2 regions of the Nonomuraea sp. NPDC004354 genome follow, and region 2 is predicted to be linked to the other one. Evidence: riboswitches for the same ligand, from Rfam matches in the RefSeq annotation. Region 2 holds a riboswitch; the other holds the start of a gene.
The links. Region 2 has a riboswitch for glycine ahead of gcvT (glycine cleavage system aminomethyltransferase GcvT). Riboswitches for the same ligand answer to the same signal wherever they lie in the genome.

Region 1: linked by a shared signal. The riboswitch ahead of gcvP (aminomethyl-transferring glycine dehydrogenase) and the one ahead of gcvT (glycine cleavage system aminomethyltransferase GcvT) in region 2 are both predicted to bind glycine.

What each region holds. Positions count from the first base shown of each region.
Region 1 covers NZ_JBSGDV010000014.1:118,711-129,300, reverse strand. The annotation lists gene ACWENQ_RS31590 (TetR/AcrR family transcriptional regulator C-terminal domain-containing protein) at 41-601, shown strand; gene ACWENQ_RS31585 (DUF5999 family protein) at 840-1,037, shown strand; gene ACWENQ_RS31580 (alpha/beta hydrolase family protein) at 1,041-1,631, opposite strand; gene ACWENQ_RS31575 (hypothetical protein) at 1,900-2,739, opposite strand; gene gcvP (aminomethyl-transferring glycine dehydrogenase) at 2,917-5,757, opposite strand; glycine riboswitch at 5,905-5,996, opposite strand; gene ACWENQ_RS31565 (MerR family transcriptional regulator) at 6,031-6,651, opposite strand; gene ACWENQ_RS31560 (bifunctional nuclease family protein) at 6,845-7,315, opposite strand; gene ftsR (transcriptional regulator FtsR) at 7,512-8,138, opposite strand; gene ACWENQ_RS31550 (FHA domain-containing protein) at 8,162-8,665, opposite strand; gene ACWENQ_RS31545 (sugar phosphate nucleotidyltransferase) at 8,872-10,590, opposite strand, start outside.
Region 2 covers NZ_JBSGDV010000011.1:281,517-292,106, reverse strand. The annotation lists gene gcvH (glycine cleavage system protein GcvH) at 1-360, opposite strand, end outside; gene gcvT (glycine cleavage system aminomethyltransferase GcvT) at 357-1,442, opposite strand; glycine riboswitch at 1,476-1,571, opposite strand; glycine riboswitch at 1,572-1,669, opposite strand; tRNA gene ACWENQ_RS28410 (tRNA-Leu) at 1,719-1,802, opposite strand; gene bcp (thioredoxin-dependent thiol peroxidase) at 1,882-2,355, opposite strand; gene ACWENQ_RS28400 (DUF3618 domain-containing protein) at 2,452-2,778, shown strand; gene ACWENQ_RS28395 (amino acid deaminase/aldolase) at 2,934-4,121, opposite strand; gene ACWENQ_RS28390 (DUF6286 domain-containing protein) at 4,222-4,830, shown strand; gene ACWENQ_RS28385 (hypothetical protein) at 4,830-5,324, shown strand; gene ACWENQ_RS28380 (LysR family transcriptional regulator) at 5,372-6,322, shown strand; gene ACWENQ_RS28375 (M28 family peptidase) at 6,418-9,534, shown strand; gene ACWENQ_RS28370 (hypothetical protein) at 9,690-10,244, shown strand; gene ACWENQ_RS28365 (hypothetical protein) at 10,308-10,590, opposite strand, start outside.

The DNA.
Region 1 (10,590 bases), on a different contig from region 2:
ACGCGTGACCGCCTTTACAAAGTATGGCAAGATGATCTCCATGCCGGCCAAGCGACCACCCGTGCCCCTGTCCCGCGAGCGCATCATCGACGCGGCCCTGCACATCGCCGACGGTCAGGGCCTGCGCAGGCTGACCATGCGCAGGCTCGGCGACGCCCTCCAGGTGGAGGCCATGGCCATCTACCATCACCTGCCGCGGGGCAAGGAGGCGCTGATGGACGCGCTGGCCGAGCACGTGACCGCCATCCAGGTCGATCCGGCCCCCAACTGGCAGGAGACGGCCAGGCAGTGGTGCAGGGCGCAGCGGGCGGCGCTCAGGGAGCACCCGGGCGTGCTCGCGCTGGCCCTGACCAAACCCCCCAAAGGGGCTACGGCGATCGCCATCGTGGAGCAGGTCGAGCAGCTGACGGAGGCGGGGCTGACCGACGCCGCCGAGGCCGTCCGCACGATGCGCGCCTTCGTGTTCGGCAGCGTCGCGGTGGAGGTGCAGCAGTCGGGATGGGCCGACCCGGAACGCGACACCTGGGTGCGCCACGACGAGCGCGCCGACGCCGACTTCGAGCGCGGCCTGGAGGCCATGCTGCGCGGTCTGGCCGCGTAACAGAGGGTTTACCGGCCCGTCAGCGTGTCGAAGCCGGCCCGTTATCGTAGGTGAGGCACGCTGTGTCGTAGGTCACATGGTCTGAACCACCCGGGGATCCTCCTTGAATCGTCCTAACGGGCTATGTCGGAAAGTGTGACGCACGCCGCACACTTGGCGCAGAATACGAAACAGCCCGAGCCGCTCCCCCGCCGCTTCCAGCGAGGGAGCCCAGTCAAGAGATATCGGAGGCACGCCGATGTGCCCGCACGACCCGGCCTGTCCGTCTGCTGAGGCGCCCGACCGCGAGGCCGCACGCACCCTCGCGTCGCATCCCGAGCAGGGATGGAGCCTTCTGTGCAACGGTGTGGTCCTCTTCGAGGACACCGGGGAGCTCCTGCCCAGCGGCGACGTCATCGCCCCGCACCGGCCGCTGCCGCTGGTCGGCGCCGCCTGACAGTCAGTACCGCGCCGCGAGCCAGTCGGCGACCACCTCGCCGACCTTCGCGGGATCCTTCTTGAGGTCGTGCCCTTCGCCCGGCAGCACAACCAGACGTGCGGCGTCGGCGGCGTCGGGCACCCCGAAGGGGTCCCTGTCCCCGTTCACCACCAGCACGTCGACCCCCGCACCGCGCAGCTCGTCGGCGCGGGAGCGTTCCGGCTTCCCCGGCGGATGCAGGGGGAAGGCCAGCGCCACCACGGCGTCCGCACCCGCCGCCTTCGCCGTACGGCACGCGACCCTGGCGCCGTTGCTCCTGCCGCCCTGCACGAGCGGAAGCCCCGGATAGCGCCCGGTCAGCTCCGTGATGACGGCCAGCCACGCCTCGTCCTGCCGCGCGGGCGAGCCCGGCGCCCTGGCACCCGCCCGCCTGAACGGCTGGGTCACCCTGGCCACCGTGGCCCCCCTGTCCATGGCGGCGTCCCGTACGGCCAGCAGGTCCGGCGCGTCCACGCCGCCGGCCGAGCCATGAGTGAGCACCAGCAGGAACCTGGGCCGTTCCACCTCGTCGACGTCGACCAGTGCCGCCCCCCGCGGCGTCGTGATCTCCACCCTCCAACGGTAGCCGCAGGGGTGCCCCCCGCCTCGCACCGGCCCACGTCCGGCGCCCGTGTCCGGTGTCCACACCCGGCGCGGCGCCTCCGCCCACACCCCGTGCCCCGCGCCCGCGCCCCGCCCACGCCTCGCGCCCGGTGCCCGGTGCCCCGCGCCCCGCCCACGCCCCGTGCCCGGTGCCCCGCGCCGCCACCCACGCCCCGTGCCCGGTGTACCCGGCGCCCGCGCCCGCGTCCGGGCCCGCGCCCGGCGCTTGGGGCCGTGCTCACGCGCCGGGGCTGAGCGCGTCCCTGTCGAAGCGGAGCCTTACCTGCGCGGCCAGTTCCTCGTCGGCGTGCGACAGGCCGTACTGCCAGACCTCGTCAGCGGCCTCGCCCCTCCCGCGCAGGGGCAGGGTGCGGGCGAGCAGCTCGATCGCCAGCGCGCTCGTCTCCGCCTCGTGCCCCGCCTCCTGCCCGGCTTCCTGCCCCGCCTCGACGGCGCCGGCGAACTCCGCGCACGCCAGCTCGAGATGGGCGATGCCGAGCAGCACCCGCAGCCGCGCCTCGTGGGCGCCTTCGGCCAGCGGCAGGGCCTCGACCAGCACCGTGGCGGCCTCGCCCGGCTCTCCGGTGTCCAGCAGCAGTTCGGCGAGCTCCTGGGCGGCGCGGGGGCTCAGCTCGGGGTCGCCGACGGCGATGGCCGCCCGCAGCTCGCGTTCGGCCTCCTCCTCGCCGGCGGCCAGGTGGGCCAGCGCCAGGTGCGCCAGCGGCAGGTAGGCGGCCGTCCCCATGCCGATCACGGCCTGCCAGGCTCCTCTGGCCTGCTCGGCGTTCCCCTCGCGTTCGAAGCCGCGCGCGAGGTGGCAGGCGGCCTGGGCCGCGTACTCGGGGTGGCCGGTGGCCAGCGCGGCCCGCGCCGCCGCTCTGGCGCCCGCGACGTCGCCCCGCTCCTCCAGCACCACGGCCAGGCCCACGGCCGCCTGGGCCCGGTCGCGTCCCTCGGGGTCGGCGGCCAGCTCGGCGAAGATCGCCGCCGCGCCCTCGAGGTCGCCGCTCTCGGCGAGGCGGCGGGCACGGTCGAGCGGGCCGGTGGTCAGCGGGGTGTCGAGCTCGGGGGACGTCAACAAGGCTCCTTGGAGACCGGTGGGGATCAACCGATGACGATCAACGTCGAGCCTAACGATTTCCGGCCGCCGCGTCGCCCGACATGACCATCCTGTGCACGGGTGTTGGCTACGTCCCCACCTGAGATGCCGAACGGGCGGCCCCCCTCGCAGGGGAGGCCGCCCGTTCGGTTCCGCTCAGTCCTCGTACGCCGACAGGGGCGGGCAGGCGCAGACCAGGTTGCGGTCGCCGTAGGCCTGGTCGATCCTGCGGACGGGCGAGAAGTACTTCCCGTCGCGCAGCCCCTGGACGGGGTAGGCGGCCTCGGTCCTGGTGTACGGGTGCGGCCACTCGTCGGCCACCAGCGACTCGGCGGTGTGCGGGGCGTTGCGCAGCGGGTTGTCGGTCTTGTCGTAGGTGCCGTCGGCCACCTTGGCGATCTCGCCGCGGATGGCGGCCATCGCCTCGACGAACCTGTCGAGCTCGGCCAGGTCCTCGCTCTCGGTCGGCTCGATCATCAGCGTGCCGGCGACGGGGAAGGACATCGTCGGGGCGTGGAAGCCGTAATCGATGAGGCGCTTGGCCACGTCGTCGACCGTGACGCCGGTCTCCTTGGTGATCTGGCGCAGGTCGATGATGCACTCGTGGGCGACCAGGCCGCCGCGTCCGGTGTAGAGGACGGGGTAGTGCGGGGCCAGGCGGCGGGCGAGGTAGTTGGCCGACAGGATGGCCTGCTCGGTCGCGGCCTTGAGGCCCTCGCCGCCCATCAGCCTGACGTAGGCCCACGAGATCGGCAGGATGCCGGCCGAGCCGTACGGCGCGGCCGAGACCGGGCCGACCGGCGAGCCGTCGCGCAGCGGGTGGCCCGGCAGGTAGGCGGCCAGGTGACCGCGCACGGCCACCGGACCGACGCCGGGGCCGCCGCCGCCGTGCGGGATGCAGAAGGTCTTGTGCAGGTTGAGGTGGGAGACGTCGGCACCGAACTCGCCCGGCTTGGCCAGGCCGACGAGGGCGTTGAGGTTGGCCCCGTCGACGTAGACCTGGCCGCCGGCGGCGTGGACCTTGGCGCAGACCTCGGTGATCGTCTCCTCGTAGACGCCGTGCGTGGACGGGTAGGTCACCATGATCGCGGCCAGCGACTCGGCGTGCTTGTCGATCTTGGCCTCGAGGTCGGCCAGGTCGACGTTGCCGTTGTCGTCGCAGGCCACGACCACCACGCGCATGCCCGCCATGACCGCGCTGGCGGCGTTGGTGCCGTGCGCGGAGGAGGGGATGAGGCAGACGTCGCGGTGCGCGTCGCCGTTGGCGCGGTGGTAGGCGCGGATGGCCAGCAGCCCGGCGAACTCGCCCTGCGAGCCGGCGTTCGGCTGGATGGAGACGGCGTCGTAGCCGGTCACCTCGGCCAGCCAGGCCTCCAGCGTCTCGACCAGCTCGACGTAGCCGCCGGCCTGGGAGAGCGGCGCGTAGGGGTGGATGCCCGCGAACTCGGGCCAGGTGATCGGCTCCATCTCGGTGGTGGCGTTGAGCTTCATCGTGCAGGAGCCGAGCGGGATCATCGACCGGTCGAGGGCGATGTCCTTGTCCTGGAGCCGGCGCAGGTAGCGCAGCATCGAGGTCTCGGAGTGGTGGCTGTGGAAGACCGGGTGGGTGAGGTAGTCGCTCTCCCTGGCCAGGCCCTCGGGCAGGGCGTCCTCGGCGGCCAGGTCGGTCAGCGAGACGCTCACGCCGAAGGCGGCGGCGACCTGCTCCAGGTGGGCCAGGGTGGTCTTCTCGTCGCAGGCGACCGAGACGTGGTCGGCGTCGGCCTGCCAGAGGTTGACGCCGCGCTCGGCGGCCGCGGCGACCACCTGGGCCGCCTTGCCGGGCACGCGGGCAAGCACGGTGTCGAAGAAACCGTCGTGGACGATCTCGACACGCCCGGCGCGCAGGGCCGCGGCGAGCGTGACGGCCATGCGGTGGGTGCGCTGGGCGATGCGGCGCAGCCCCTCGGGGCCGTGGTAGACGGCGTACATGCCGGCGATGACGGCCAGCAGCACCTGGGCGGTGCAGATGTTGCTGGTGGCCTTCTCGCGGCGGATGTGCTGCTCGCGGGTCTGCAGGGCCAGGCGGTAGGCGGGGTCGCCGTCGGCGTCCACCGACACGCCGACGAGCCGGCCCGGCATCTGGCGCTGCAGGCCCTCGCGGACCGACATGTAGGCGGCGTGCGGGCCGCCGAAGCCGAACGGCACGCCGAAGCGCTGCGAGGAGCCGATGGCGATGTCGGCGCCGAGCTCGCCGGGGGCCGCGACCAGCGTCAGCGACAGCAGGTCGGCCGCGGCCACGACCAGCGCGCCGCCCGCGTGGGCGGTCTCGGCCAGGGCGCGGAAGTCGCGCAGGCGGCCGGAGGCGCCCGGGTACTGCACGAGCACGCCGAAGCACTCGGGCAGCTCACCGTCGAGGGAGTCGACGACCAGCTCGATGCCCAGCGGCTCGGCCCGGGTGGCCAGTACGGCCTTGGTCTGGGGCAGCGCGTCGGCGTCGACGACGAAGACGTTGCTCTTGGACCTGCCCGCGCGGCGCGCCAGTGTCATCGCCTCGGCGGCGGCGGTGGCCTCGTCCAGCAGGGAGGCACCGGCCACGTCGAGACCGGTCAGGTCGGAGACGACGGTCTGGAAGTTGAGCAGCGCCTCCAGGCGGCCCTGGGAGATCTCCGGCTGGTAGGGCGTGTAGGCGGTGTACCAGCCCGGGTTCTCCAGCAGGTTGCGCCTGATCACCGCGGGGGTGACGGTGTCGTAGTAGCCCAGGCCGATCATGGAGGTGAGCACCTGGTTGCGGCCGGCCAGCGCCCGCAGTTCGGCGATCACTTCGCTCTCGCCCGCCGCGACGGGCAGCTTCAGCTGGTCCTTGGCCCTGATGGCCTCGGGTACGGCCACCGCTACCAGGTCGGCGACCGACTCGAAGCCGACCGCCTCCAGCATCTTGGCCTGCTCGCCGTCCGAGGGACCGATGTGGCGGGTCGCGAACGGCGGTGCAGCGAGGTCGCTGAGGGGCTCGGTCATGGAAACTGCCTCCCAAGGCTGGTGGAGAGCACGGGCGTCTGCCGGGTCTCCCCCTCTGTCATCAACCTGAGAGGTTCGCCCGCGGGGTCGCGGGCTTGCACCGTCGGTGAGACGCGCCTGGCGGGCGTGCCTGCTTTCCAGAGTGGCCTCGTCCGAGCGGTACTGGGTGCCTGAGAGATTCCGGGGAGGGTTGCTCCTTCGGCGCCCCGGTGGCCCGGGGACTCTCCCGCTCGGGGTCGTCGGCTCCAGCCCTAGGCTACCAGCGTCCGGGAATCAGCCCATTCGCCGGGCTCTGCGGCGCTGGGCGAGTTCGTCAGTGGGATGGTCGGCCGGGACGGTGTCCTCGACCGCCGCTCGTTCCCCCGGCAGCTCCGCGAGCGATCCCTCGACTTCGCGCCAGACCCTGCCCAGCGCGATACCGAACACTCCCTGACCGCCTTGCAGCAGGTCGATGACCTCGTCGGCCGAGGTGCACTCGTAGACGCTGACGCCGTCGCTCATGAGCGTGATCCTGCTCAGGTCGCCGACGCCCCGATCTCTCAGGTGCTGTACGGCGGTGCGGATCTGCTGGAGCGACACGCCGGTGTCGAGCAGCCGCTTGACGACCTTGAGCACCAGGATGTCGCGGAAGCTGTAGAGCCGCTGCGAGCCGGATCCGTGCGCGGCTCTTATCGTCGGCTCGACCAGGCCCGTGCGCGCCCAGTAGTCCAGTTGCCTGTAGGTGATGCCGACCGCCGCGCAGGCCGTGGGGCCGCGATAGCCGATGTCGGCAGGCAACGTCGTGGGCTGCTCGTCGAAGAGCAGGCCCTGCTCACCGGCACGCTGGCGCGCGGTTTCGCGCCGCACCGGATCTTCCTGGCCGGCCGTCTTTCCCTCGCCGCTGCTGACCGCCACGCGGACCTCCGGCTTTCTCTCATCCCGTGGTCTGATCTGGGGGTTCGTAAATGACAACCACAGGTTTCACTTGCACCGTAGGACCGTGACCATCCGCAGTCAACGATCCGGCTCGGCGCGTCGCGAAGCGTAAATGCAGTGAAATGCGTACCCCAGGTGGCGACCAAGGGTACGAGCCTTCACGAAGGGAGTCCTACCCCGCGCGTCCGAAGTCCTCGGGCGTGATGGTGTCAAGGAACTCCCTGAACTTCTCCACCTCATCCTCCTGGTCATCGGGGATGATCACTCCGGCCTCCTGCACGACCTCCTCGCTGGCGAAGATCCGCGCACCGGTGCGCAGCGCGAGGGCGATGGAGTCGGAGGGGCGCGCGCTGACCTCCACGCCGTTGGAGAAGACCAGATCGGCGAAGAAGATCCCGTCACGCAGAGCGACGATGTTGACCGCACGCAGGCCGACGCCCAACGCGCTCAGCACGTCCCTGAACAGGTCGTGGGTCAAGGGCCTGGGCGGCGGTTCCTCCGCCTGGGCGAGCGCGATGGCCGTGGCTTCGGTCATTCCTATCCAGATCGGGAGAAACCTCTCACCCTGCGCCTCCTTGAGCAGAACGATCGGCTGATTTGTGGGCATTTCAACGCGAACGCCCACTACCTCCATCTGCAACACGGGCTGCTCCGAATTCACGATCCATGGGCCGCATCTACCGCACTTCAACGTAACACCCACTGGGTAGGTAATATCCCCTGCCCCCGAGGCTTCCCGCCAACCTACCGGGCTCCAGGGCCGCCTCGGCGGGCGCCCGCATCCCCGACGGCAGCGGGCGAGCGGAATTTCCGGTTTTTTCGGGATGCCGCCCTGCGGGTCAGCCGCCCAGGGCCGAGCGGACGGCGGTGCGCAACAGAGCGGCGTGCAGCTCGAGCAACTGGCCGGACAGCTGCCTGGCCGTCTCGTCGGCCTCGCCGATGGCGCCCGGAGCGCGCCGCTTGAGGATGGGGGCGACGGCCTGCTCCACCAGACCGGCCTCGCGCTCGGCGGCGGCCCTGACCGCGCGCAGGTGCCGGGCGTGCAGGCCGTACCGGGCCAGGGCGCCGACGCTGCGCGCCACCTTGACCGCGTCCTCGTCGTAGCGCCGGGCGACCGGCGCGAGCAGGCCGTAGTCCTCCAGCTCGGTGAGGGTCTCGTCGTCGAGCCCGCTGGCCTCCAGCAGCTCGGCGCGGCTGAACCGGACCTCCTTGGTCTCGGGCAGCGCCCTGGGACGGCCGAGCTCGTCGGCCATCCTGTCCTTGATGACCCGCAGCGGCAGGTAGTGGTCGCGCTGCTCGGTGAGGATGAAGCGCAGCTGCTCCACGTGCATGTAGGTGAACTTGCGATAGCCCGAGGGGCTGCGCTCGGGCTCGATCAGCCCCTCGCTCTCCAGGAAACGGATCTTGGAGACGGTGACGTCGGGGAACTCGCCCTGCAGCAGGGCGAGCACCTCCCCGATGCTCATGTGCGAACGCGCCGCCTGGGAGCTCATGCGCCCCGCGTGAGGAAGACGAGGCGGAACTTACCGATCTGCACCTCGTCGCCGCTGTGGAGGGGCACCTCCTCGATGCGCTCCCTGTTGACGTAGGTGCCGTTGAGGCTGCCGACGTCGCGGACGGTGAAGGCGCCGCCGGGATGGCGGTAGAACTCCACGTGACGCCGCGAGACCGTGATGTCGTCGAGGAAGATGTCGCTCTCGGGATGCCGGCCCGTCGTGGTCAGGTCGCGGTCGAGCCGGAAGCGGCTGCCGGCGTTGGGACCACGGGTGACCACCAGCAGCGCCGCGCCGGGCGGCAGCTGCTCGACGGCGGCCCGCTCGGCCAGCAGGGCGTCGGCCGTCTCCGCCTCATACGCCTCGATTCCCGCGACGGAGATCGTCGAGGTGGTGTCCCCTGAGACCTCGTGTCTGGTCAGCGGCGACCCACACCGGGAGCAGAAGCGGGCATCCTCGGGGTTGGCATGACCGCACTGCGTACAGTAGACGTACGGCATCGATCGGCTCGGCCTCCTACCGCGAGAACGCGGCGACGGTTGATCAGGGCGCCCCACGCCTCTCGCTTAGTTCACGTTTGCGAATGCCGCAACTTACGCTGATCACGAGCAAAGGTCAAGGCGAGACGCCGCACGACGGGTTCGGACGGTGACAAAGTTACCGCCGAGCCGCCCTCAAGGTCCATGCCGCCGCGCCAGTTGTGTTGTCACGTTCCCGCCGCCTGCTCGACGACGCGCGCCCATCTGTCGAGAAATGCCTCCGCTGTGTCGAAATCATGCGCCTCGGCCCACAGGTCGGTGGCGGGTTCGCTGGCGGCGGGCAGGATCAGCGCCCAGCGCCCGTCGTCGCCGACCACCCGCACGCCGTCGGTGGTGTCGATGTCGAAACCCTCGGCGGCCTCGATGACCGAGCGCATCACCGCCCCCTTGGTGGCCCACGGCGTCGGGACGGTCCGCTTGAGCAGCTTGGCCTCGGGGATGCGCGCGTCGATCTGGCTGAGCGTCAGGCGGGTGCGGGCCACCAGGCCGAGCAGGCGCAGGAAGGCCGCCAGGCCGTCCACCGTGGCCCCGAACTCCGGCACGATGAAACCGCCCCTGCCGTCCCCCGCGAAGATCATGTACGGCTTGGCGGCGGCGGAGGTGAGCGCGTCGAGCGAGGTCGAGGTCCACTCGACCTGGACGCCGTGGAAGCGGCACACCTGCTCGGCCACCCTGGTCGTGGTGACGGGCAGCGCCACCCTGCCTCGGCGGCGCTCGGCGGCGACCAGGTCGAGCACCACCAGCAGCGCGCGCTCCTCGCTGATGAGCTGGCCCATCTCGTCGACCAGGGCGATGCGCTCGCCGACCGGGTCGAAGCGGACGCCGAAGGCGGCCCGGGAGGAGCCGACGAGCTCCGACAGGCGCTGCAGGTCGCGGCGGCGCTCGGCGAGCGTCTCGGTGGGCGAGGCGGAGTCGAGCCTGGCGTTGACGGTCAGCACCTCGACGCCGAGGCGGCCGAGCAGGGTGGGCAGGACCACCGAGGAGGTGCCGCCCGCGCAGTCGACGACCACCTTCATGCCGTCCACGCCGGTCATGTCGACGCAGCGCAGCAGTTCCTGCGCGTAGTCCTCCACCGCCCTGGCGGGGAAGCTCAGCTCGGCGATCTCGCCGGGGAAGGCCCGGCGGAACTCCTGGCGCGAGAAGACGCGCTCCAGCTTGCGCTGGGCGGCGGGGGTGAGGTCGGCGCCGTGGGAGTCCATGAAGACGATGTCGACGCTCTGCGGGTCGCCCGAGGTGGTGCGCAGCGCGATCCCGCCGCCGGCGGGCCTGCGGGAGGTGTGGAAGCGGGCCACGGGCAGCGGCATGGCCTCCAGGTCGAGCACGTCGATGGCGCTCGCGGTCAGCGCGCTGATCACCGCGCGCTTGAGCGCCCTGGCCGCGCGGGAGGAGTCGCGCGAGGTGATGACCTGGTCGCCCTTCTTCAGGGTGGTGGCGTAGGCGCTGGCCAGCCGTACGCAGAGCTCGGGGGTGATCTCGACGTTGACCAGGCCGCTGACGCCGCGCGGGCCGAACAGGCTGCGCTGGCCGCGCGACTCCCAGATGACGCTGGTGTTGACGACCGCGCCGGCCTCGACGGTCTTGAAGGGATAGACCTTGACGCCGCTGGAGACGTAGGCCTCGGCCTCGATGACGCACTCGTCGCCGACGACGGCGTTCTCGGCGATGCGGGCGCCGGTCATCAGGTCGGTGTTCTTGCCGATGACGCAGCCGCGCAGGTGCGCGCCGGGGCCGATGTAGACGTTGTCGTGGACGACCGCGCGGTGCAGGAAGGCCCCTTCGCGCACGACGGCGTTGCTGCCGAGCACGGTGTACTCGCGCAGCTCGGCCCCGGCCTCGATCTTGACGTAGTCGCCGATGAGCAGCGGGCCCTTCAGGACGGCCTCGGG
Region 2 (10,590 bases):
CTCCTCCGCGCTCAGCAGGTCCTCGGGGTCGCCGGACACGCGCACCCTGAACATCCAGCCCTCGCCGTACGGCTCGCTGTTGACCAGGTCGGGCTTGTCCACGACGGCCTGGTTGACCTCGACGACCTCGCCGGAGACAGGGGCGTAGATCTCGCTCACGGACTTGGTCGACTCGACCTCGCCGATCGAGTCACCGGCCTCGAACGTCGCACCGACCTCGGGCAGCTGCACATAGACCACGTCGCCCAGCGCCTCGGCGGCATAGGCCGTGATGCCCACCGTCAGGGTCAGGCCGTCGTCGAGTCCGGCGACCCACTCGTGCTCCTTGGTGTAGCTCAGATCGTCGGGAATGCTGCTCACTTGTTCCTCCTGTAGAAAGGCAGCTCAACCAGGTCCACGCCCTCTTGGCTGCCCCGGATGTCAACGGCCAGACCTTCTTCTATCCCAGTGTCCACGTACGCCATCGCGATGGGCTTGCCGAGGGTCTGCGACGGCGCGCCGCTGGTCACCTCGCCCACGACGGCCCCGTCACTGGTGACAGGGAACCCATGGCGAGGGACCCTGCGACCCGTCGCGACCAGGCCGACGAGGCGGCGGCGCGGCGGGACGTCCTTGACCTGCTCGAGCGCGGCCCTGCCGACGAAGTCGCCGGGCTTGTCGAACTTCACCACGCGGCCGAGGCCGGCGTCGAAGGGCGTGAGCGAGACGCCGAGCTCGTTGCCGTACAGCGGCATGCCGGCCTCGAGGCGGAGCGTGTCACGGCTGGACAGGCCGGCGGGCATGATCTCGTACGGCTCGCCCGCCTTGGCCAGCGCGTGCCACAGCGCGACGGCGTCGGCGTTGGCGACGAAGAGTTCGAAGCCGTCCTCGCCGGTGTAGCCGGTGCGGGCGATGAGCGCCTCGGCGCCGGCGACCGTGCCGGGCAGGCCGGCGTAGTACTTCAGGCCCGCGAGGTCGGCGTCGGTGAGCGTGGCGAGGATCTCCTGGGCGCGCGGGCCCTGGATCGCGATGAGCGCGTACTGGTCGGAGCGGTCGTCGACGACCGCGTCGAAGCCCTCGGCGCGCTCGGTGAGGCGCTCGGCGACCATGGGGTAGTTGGAGGCGTTGGCGACGACCATGTACTCGTCGTCGGCCAGGCGGTAGACGATGAGGTCGTCGAGGACCCCGCCCTGCTCGTTGACGATCATCGTGTAGCGGGCGCGGCCGGGCGCGAGCACGGACAGGTGGCCGACCAGCGCGTAGTCGAGCGCCTCGCCGGCCTGCGGGCCGGTCACGAAGATCTCCCCCATGTGGGACAGGTCGAACAGCCCGGCCCGCTCGCGTACGGCCTTGTGCTCGGCGGACTCGCTCCCGTAGCGCAGCGGCATCAACCAGCCGGCGAAGTCGGTCAGCGTCGCGCCGAGGCTCTCGTGTACGTCTCGTAGCGGTGTCGGTCGGGACATTGTTCGCACCTCAGGATGGGTTGGATGCCAGGATCCTCCCCCTCTGTCATCGGTGCCTGAGAGCTTCACCCGGTTTTGCCGGACTTTCACCTTCGGCGAGGCCCCGCAGGCCTGCTTTCCAGAGGTCACCTTGCCCGCGCGGTCCTTTGCCTTGAGAGGTTCGCGGGGAGTGCTTGCTCCTTCAGGGGTCCTGGCCGGGTGCCAGGACGCTCTCCCGCGTGGGTTCATCGGTGTCCGTAGGCAAGACTAGTACGGATCCGGCCATCAAGGGAAAGGTGCGGGCGGGGGGACTCGAACCCCCACAGTGTCACCACCAACAGGACCTAAACCTGCCGCGTATGCCGATTTCGCCACGCCCGCGCAACCGCCATCAGCTTAGCGCCCGGGCCGGGGCCGAGATACTCGTTTGCGATCAAGCCCGCGGACTTGATCGCAAACCTCAGACCAGGCCGAGCTTCTTCTTCAGGCCGGCCACGTGGCCCGTCGCCTTCACGTTGTAGAGCGCCTGCTCGATCTTCCCGTCGGGGCCGATGACGAAGGTCGAGCGGATCACGCCGACGATCTCCTTGCCGTACAGCTTCTTGGCGCCGTACGCGCCGTAGGCCTTGTGGATCTCCAGGTCGACGTCGGACAGCAGCGGGAAGGTCAGCGCGTCGCGCTCGACGAACTTCACCAGCTTGTCGGTCTTGTCCTTGGAGACCCCGAGAACGACGAAACCCTCGTCGGTCAGCTGACCAAGGTTGTCGCGGAAGTCGCACGCCTGCTTGGTGCATCCGGGCGTCATGGCGGCGGGGTAGAAGTACAGGATGACGCGCTTGCCGCGGTAGGCGTCGAGGGAGACGGCGCCGCCGTCGGCCGCGGGGAGCGTGAAGTCCGGAGCGGCGTCTCCTGGCTGGAGCTTGGTTTCGGTCACGGGCTCAACCTAACCCCAATCGAAGGGACACGTTTCGCCCGCCGTGCGGTACGGCGGCGCGACCTGACAGACTGATCACCCTGAGAAAGGAGAGCCATGGCCGAGACCGACCCTGAAGAGCTGGAGCGCAGGATCACCCGGACGCGCGCCGAGCTCGCGCGGACCGTTGACGCCATCGCCGACCGGGTGAGCCCCAAGCGGGTGGCCCAGCGCAGCATGGACGAGGTCAAGTCGAGGGCCGAGCACTTCGTGGCGTCGGTCGGCGATCTCGTGGGGGTGACGCCGCGGCCGGTGCGCTACGACGACGACGCCGGGGACCTGTGGGAGGACGAGCGGCCTGTCGGCTCGGCGCTGATCGCCGTGGGCGCGGTGCTGGTCGTGGGCGCGGCGATCGTCCTGTGGCGCCGGCGCCGCAGGCGCTGACGGGCAGGCGTCACCGGCCCGCCGGGCGCCCCGCGAGGGGCCGAAGGACGGGCGCCACGCACCCTCGCGGGCGCCGAGCCTCGCGGACGCCGAGCCTCGCGGACGCCGAGCCTCGCGGGCGCCGAGCCGGAGGGTGCGGGTCAGAGGGTGGCGGGTCAGAGGAAGGTCCTGCCCTCACCCCGGTAGGTCGGGACCTCCTCGACGACCTTGTCGCCCTCGACCAGCAGCAGGCTCGCGAACCGCTCGCACAGCTCGCCCGACTTGGCGTGGCGGAACCACACCCTGTCGCCGACGCGCAGGTCCTCGGCGGGCTGGCCGAGCAGCGGGGTCTGCACCTCGCCCGCGCCCTCGTCGGAGGAGTAGCGCAGCCCCGGCGGCAGGTACGGCTGGGGCAGCCGCGACGGCCCCGGCGCCCCTGAGGCCAGGTAGCCGCCGCCGAGCACGGTCACCACGCCGAGCCCTGGACGCCGGACGACCGGAAGGGCGAACAGCGCGGCAGGACGGCCGCTGAAGCCCCGGTAGAAGTCGAAGAGCCTGGGGTGGAAGAAGCCCGAGCCGGCCGCGCACTCGGTGACGGCCTTCTCCCTGACCGTGCGGTCGACGCTGCCGGTGCCGCCGCCGTTGACGAACTCGAGGTCGGCGACCTGCCTGACGGCGTTGACGATGCGGCCGCGCCGTACGATCAGCTCGCGGGCCGAGCGGGCCTGCATCAGCCTGATGGCGCGGGCGAAGGCCGCGTTGCCGGGCGGGTCGTCGCCGACGCCCGCGATCTGTGCCTCGTAGGCCATGAGGCCGACCAGGCGGAAGGCCGGCCGCTTGGCGATCTCGGCGGCCAGGTCGGCGGCGTGGGCGGGTTCGCGGACCGGGGAGCGCAGGGCGCCGGCGCGGAAGCGCCCGCCGAGGGCGACGTATCCGGCGTCGATGTCGAGGCAGAGCCGCAGGACCGGGCCGCCTGCCGGCACCGCCGACTCGATGAAGTCGAGGTGCTCGGCGGAGTCGACCATGAGCGTGATCTCCCGCACGGCCCGCTCGGTGGCGGCCAGCGCCGCCAGCGCCGTCCTGTCGGCGGTGGGATAGGCGACCAGCACGTCGCTGAACCCCTGCTCGACCAGCCACAGCGCCTCGGGCAGGGTGAAGGCCATGACGCCGCTGAAGCCGTCCATGGCGAGGATGCGTTCGAGGACGGGGCGCGAGCGGACCGACTTGCTCGCCACCCTGATCGGCTTGCCGCCGGCTCTGCGGACCAGGCCCGCCGCGTTGGCCCGCAACGCCTCCAGATCGAGGATGGCGAAGGGCGGCTCGAACGCGGCGGTGGCCCTGTCGTAGCGCTGGCGGTCGTCCATAGAAGCAGGGTAATACCGATGTTCGCCGGCAAAGATCCGGCAAACCGGCGGCGGGGAAGGGCTTTGTGGCGCGGCGGCCCCCTGTACCTCTGTCGGTGTGATGACAACACTCCAGGACCGCCTGCCTGGTGGAGCCGCTCCGAGCGAGCACGAGACGCCCCGCCGCAGGGCGTCCAGGGTGCTCAGACCGGCACGAACCCCCGCCGGTGTCGCGGTGGCCTTCACGACGTCGGCCGGGCTGACGCTGCTCGCCGCCGAGGTCCTCGCCGGACTGATGGGCGGCGGGCTCGGCCTGCTGCCCGTCGACCAGGTGCTCGCCCTGGCCGCCCGCACCGCGTGGTCGGACCCGGAGCTGATGCTGGGCGCGGTCGGCGTGGCGGGCACCGGCCTGGTGCTAATGGGGCTCGCCCTGGTGCCGGGCCGGTCCAGGCTGGTGCCGCTGGAGACCGCCGACCCGCGGATCGTCATGGGCGTCACCAGGTCGGGCCTGCGCAGGACGCTCAGGGCCGTCGCCGAGGACGTCGACGGGGTGCGCAGCGTGCGGGTACGGCTGCGCCGCCGGCAGATCGAGGTCACGGTCGTCTCCGACGCCGAGCGCACGGGCGAGATGCTGCGCAGGACCGGGGCCGCCGTCGGCGAGCGGCTGAACGGGCTCGGCGCCATGTGCGCGGGCGAGGTCGTGGTACGGCTGCGCCGGAAGGGGCTGTGATGCGGCAGTACGGCGGCAACAGGATCGGGCTCGGTGTCGTCGGTGGTGTCCTGCTCGGCCTGGGCGGCTACGCCTACCTGCGGGGTGGTGGCGAGCTCGGGACCCGCAGGAACGCCAGGGTCCTGGAGGACGACGTCGCCGGCTACGTCGCCGCGCATCCGTGGGTCTCGTGGCTGCTCGCGCTCGTGCTGGTCTTCGCCGCCCTGCTGGCCTTGCGGTGGCTGCTCATCGCGCTCGGCTGGGGCAGGCTCGGCAACCGCTCGGGCACGGGGACGGCGCTGCTGTGCGTGGGTCTGAAGGACGTGGACGGCATCAGCCGTACGGCGGTGCGGGTCGTGGGCCAGGACCGGCTGCGGATCGCGGTGACCTGCCCCGCCCTCGCCGACGTGGGCGCCGTGGTGACCAAGCTGAACCGCGAGGTCGTCGGCAGGGTGCGCCGCGACGTGGGTGTCGACGACATGGGCGCGATCGTCCGCGTCCACGTCCGCCGCTGACCCGATTGGGTCTTACTGGAAAGCTTCTTTACTTTTAAGCTCGCGGTGTGGACCTTGAGGTTCGTCACCTGAGGGTGCTGTGCGCCATCGCGGACACGGGAAGCATCTCGAAGGCCGCCGCGACCATGGGTATGTCGCAACCCGGCATCGCCGCCCAGCTGCGCAGGATCGAGCGGATGGTGGGCGGGCCGCTGTTCGACCGCTCGCACGACGGCGTCCGGCCGACCCCGCGGGGCGAGTGGTTGCTGACGCGGTCACGGTCCCTGCTCCCGGCCTTCGACGAGCTCCAGCGTGACGCCGCCCGCTACGCCTCGCCGCCGGGCGGCCCGCTGCGCATCAGGGTGGGGTGCGCCCCGACCCGGCTGGCCATCTACCTGGCGCGCAGCCTGGACGGGCTGCTTCCGGGAGCGGAGATCAGCCTGCGCACCGAGGCCACCCTGGACCCGTTGCCGGGACTGCTCGAGAGCGAGCGGATCGAGCTGGCCACGCTCGACGACTACCCGGGACACGAGCTCGTCCCGCCGCGGGGCACCCGCTACGCGGTGATCGCCACCGAGCCGCTGTTCGTCGGCCTGTCCTCCCGGCATCCTCTCGCGGGCGCGGAGGAGGTGGAGCTGGGCGACCTCGCGCAGGAGGACTGGGCGCAGCCGGCGCTGCTGGAGTCGGGGCCGCGCGAGCACATGGCGGCGACCTGCGCCGAGCACGGCTTCACGCAGCGCGTCACCTTCGCGGTGAACCTGGAGGTGGCGCTCGACCTGATCGGCGAGGGCAGGTGCGTCGGGCTGTTCCAGGCCACCGCGCCCGCCAGGGACGGCATCGTGATCAGGCCGCTGCGTGGTGCCCCGCTGCGCTTCCGCCACCTGCTCGGGTGGCACGAGAAGGGCCCGCTGGCGGCGCTGGCCGGCGATCTGGTGCAGACGGTGACCAAGACGTACTGGAGCGAGGCCCGGCGGGCGCCCGTGTATCAGGCCTGGTTGAAGCGCCACGGCCGCATATAACGTCAAATTATAGGAAAATGTTGGCTTACTAAGCCTTTTACTCTCGCGGTCAACTTGGGACGACTCCTCGCCCGACACCCCCAAGGAGCACGAGAGTGAAACCCACCCTCCGGCTGGGTGCTGCCGCCATGCTCGCGCTGGCACTGGTCGTGACCACGACCGCGGCGGCGGACCCGCCCACCCCTGCCGAACGCCGCACCGCCGCGTCGGCCGCCAAGAGCGCCCTCCTGGCCCACTCCGAGGCCCTGTTCGCCACCGCCGACGACGAGTTCGCGCTCGTCTCCTCGGTCGGCGGCGTGCGCGGACAGCAGTACCTGACCTACGCCCGCACGCACGCGGGCCTGCCCGTCTACGGCGGCGACGTCGTCATCGTCACCGACGAGTCGGGCCAGGTCGTCCACCAGGTGACCACGGGCCAGCGCGCCGAAGCGGCCGCTCCCGCCACCCCCACCGTGACCGCCGAGCAGGCCGCGCTCGCCGCCCGCAAGCGGGTGCCCACGGTCTCCGGCGTCGGCACCCCCACCCTCGCGATCCACGCCGCCGGCGAGCGGCCCCGGCTGGCCTGGGAGGTGGTCGTCGAGGGGAGGACCGCCAAGGCGCCCAGCAAGCTGCACGTCTACGTCGACGCGTCGTCCGGCCAGATCGTCGACGAGTGGGACGAGGTGCGCGCTGGCACCGGCAACAGCTACTACAACGGCAACCCCGTCCAGATCGCCACCTCGCCGTCGTACTCGATGGTCGACCCGACCCGGCGCGGCCTCCAGTGCGGCGGCCAGAACGGCCAGGCCTACACCGGCACCGACGACACCTGGGGCAACGGCACCGGCACCAACCTGGAGACCGCTTGCGTCGACACGCTGTTCGCGGTCCAGAAGGAATGGGACATGCTGCGCGACTGGCTCAGCCGCGACGGCATCGACGGCCGCGGCGGCGGCTTCCCCGCGCGAGTCGGCCTGGCCGAGGTCAACGCCTACTGGACGGGCTCCTACACCAGCTTCGGCCGCAACTCCGCAGGCACGCAGCAGCTCACCGCGATGGACGTGGTCGGCCACGAGTACGGCCACGGCATCTTCCACACCACCCCCGGCGGCCCCGGCAGCGGCAACGAGACGGGCGGCCTGAACGAGTCGACCGGCGACATCTTCGGCGCGCTGACCGAGCACTACGTCAACGAGCCCGCCACCCTCGACCCGCCCGACTACCTGGTGGGCGAGGAGGTCAACCTGAGCGGCTCGGGGCCGATCCGCAACATGTACAACCCGTCGGCGCTCGGCGACCCCAACTGCTTCCGGCTGCCCGCCCCCGAGGTGCACGCGGGCGCGGGGCCGCAGAACCACTGGTTCTACCTGGTGGCGGAGGGCACCAACCCGCAGGGCAAGCCGGCCAGCTCGCGGTGCGACAACGGCCCGGCGATCACCGGTATCGGCATCCGCAAGGCCGGTGAGATCTTCATGAGCGCGCTGAACACCAAGACGCTCCCGTGGACCCACGCCAAGGCCCGCGTCGCCACGCTCAACGCGGCCAAGACCCTGTACCCGGGCAGCTGTGTGGAGTTCAACGTCGTCAAGGAGGCCTGGTCCGGCGTCAGCGTGCCGGCGCAGGCGGGCGAGCCGACCTGCCAGCAGGGCAGCGACTTCACCGTGGCGCTCGACCCCGCCTCGCGCACGGTCCAGCCGGGCCAGCAGGCGACCACGACCGTGCGGACGACCGCGATCGGCACCGCCCAGTCGATCACCCTGGGCACCGGCACGCTGCCGTCCGGCGTGACGGCGGCCTTCTCCCCCGCCACCATCACGGCGGGGCAGACCTCCACGCTGACCCTGTCCACCTCCTCGGGCACCCCGGTCGGCGCCCACTCCGTCACCGTCATGGCCGACGGCACGGACGTCGACAGGCAGGCGGCCTTCACGCTGACCGTCGGCACGCCACCCGGCCCCGGCACGCCCGACATCCCGGTGGCCAACCTCACCGCGCACCTGAGCCAGCTGCAGAGCATCGGCCCGCGCCCCTCGCCGAGCACCGGCTACACCTCGGCGCTCACCTACATCAGGGGCAAGCTCGACGCGGCCGGATACGCCACCCAGGTGCAGAACTTCACCTACGGCGGCAGGACCCACCAGAACCTGATCGCCGACTGGCCCGGCGGCCCGGCCGGCCAGGTGGTCATGCTGGGCAGCCACCTCGACAGCGTCTCCGCGGGGCCCGGCGTCAACGACAACGGCACCGGCTCCTCCTCGCTGCTGGAGCTGGCCCTCACGCTGGCCGGCCGTAACCCCACCCTGACCAAGCACGTGCGCTTCGCCTGGTGGGGCGCCGAGGAGCTGGGGCTGCGCGGCTCGCAGTACTACGTGCAGACCAGCGGCGTGTCCGGCATCGAGGCCTACCTGAACTTCGACATGACCGGCTCGCCCAATCCGGGCTACTTCGTCTACGACGACGACGCGCAGCTGCAGCGGCTGTTCAACGACTACTACGCGGGCATCGGCGTGCAGACCGAGATCGAGACCGCGGGCGACGGGCGCAGCGACCACGCCCCGTTCAAGGACGCGGGCGTCAGGGTCGGCGGGGTCTTCACCGGCGCCGAGGCGGTCAAGACGACGGCCCAGGCGGCCAAGTGGGGCGGCACCGCCGGGCAAGCGTTCGACCGCTGCTACCACTCCGCGTGCGACACCTACCCGGCCAACGTCAGCACCACGGCGCTCGACCGCAACGCCGACGCCGCGGCCTACGTGCTGTGGAAGCTGGCCGTCGGCGGCGGCGCGGCCGACGACTACACGGTGACGCTGAACCCGTCGTCGGCCACCGTCCAGCCGGGGCAGACGGCCACGGCCACGCTGTCCACCCAGGTCACCTCGGGCAATCCGCAGAGCGTCACGCTGTCGGCGGCCGACGTGCCCAGCGGGGTCACCGTCACCGTCGACCCGCAGACGATCACCTCGGGCCAGACGGCGACGGTGACGATCGCCACGGCCTCGGGTACGGCGCCGGGGGCGTACCCGATCACCGTCAACGCCGACGGCACCGCGGCCGACCACTCGGCCCGCTTCACGCTGACGGTCGGCGGCGGGGAGACCACGTGGGCGGCGTGGACGCCGTACGCGGTGGGTGACGTGGTCAGCTACCAGGGCGTCCGGTACCGCTGCCGGATCGCCCACACCTCGCTGCCGGGCTGGGAGCCGCCCAACGTGCCGGCTCTCTGGCAGCCCGTCTGATCCGTTCCTAGGCGAGCGCGTCCGTACGGCAAGCGGGCCGGCGGCGACCGGGTAGCCGGTGGCTGTACGGCAAGCGGGCGGGCGGCCACCGGGGTAGCCGGTGACCGCCCGCCCATCCCGCGTACTCCAGCAGAAGAACCGGCATAATCCCCCATATGCCCCGAAGGCCCCTCCTGGCGCTCCTGTACCTGGCCCCCGCCTTCGTCCTGGCCGCCACGGTCGTCGTCACCAGGACCGTCACCACCGAGCTCGTCCTGCTCAACGACACGCTGAACCACCCGCTGCTGTTCGGCCTGACCGCCCTGGTCCTCGGCGGGCTGGGCGTGCGCGAGCTGGTCAGGCCGACACCGTGGGCCAGGGCAGTCGTCGTGATCGCGACGATCGCCGGGATGCTCGGCTGGTCGGCCTACGGGCTGCGCTGGTCGATCTTCGACTCCGTCGAGGTGGCCGCGGTGAAGGGGCCGGGCCCGCTCATCCTGATCGTGCGGGAGCAGCACGGCATCTTCGAGACCACGATGACGCTCAGCATCCGCGAGGACGCCGGCCTGCTCAGCCGCGAGTGGTCGCTGTCCTGTCCCGACCTCGATCTCGAGAGGGAGGACCTCCGGTGGGTCGGGTCGACCAGGGTCGAGGCGCGCGTCCCGGGCGAGGACGCGCCCATCGGCGTCGACCTCGACGCGAAGGGCCGTCCGCTCGGGGCGTGCGGGTAGTCGGTCAGCCGGTAGGCGTGGGCTTGACCGTGGGCACAACGCTCGGGGCGTGCGGGTAGCCGGTCAGCCGGTAGGCGTGGGCTTGACCGTGGGCACAACGGTCGGCGGCGGCACCACGGTGACGGAGGTGGTCGGCATGGGCGACGGCAGCGGCGGGCGGGCGTACGGGTAGGTGCAGGTCCGGCCGCGCGGGGTGGACCAGCACTCGGCGGGCGGCTCCCCCCGGTACCCTTCGGGGCCACCCCAGCGATACACCTCGGGGCCGCCTAAGCGGTGCCCTTCCGGGCCGTCCAACCGGTAGCTTTCGGGCCCGCCGAAGCGGTGCCTGCCATGGTCTTCCCAGCGG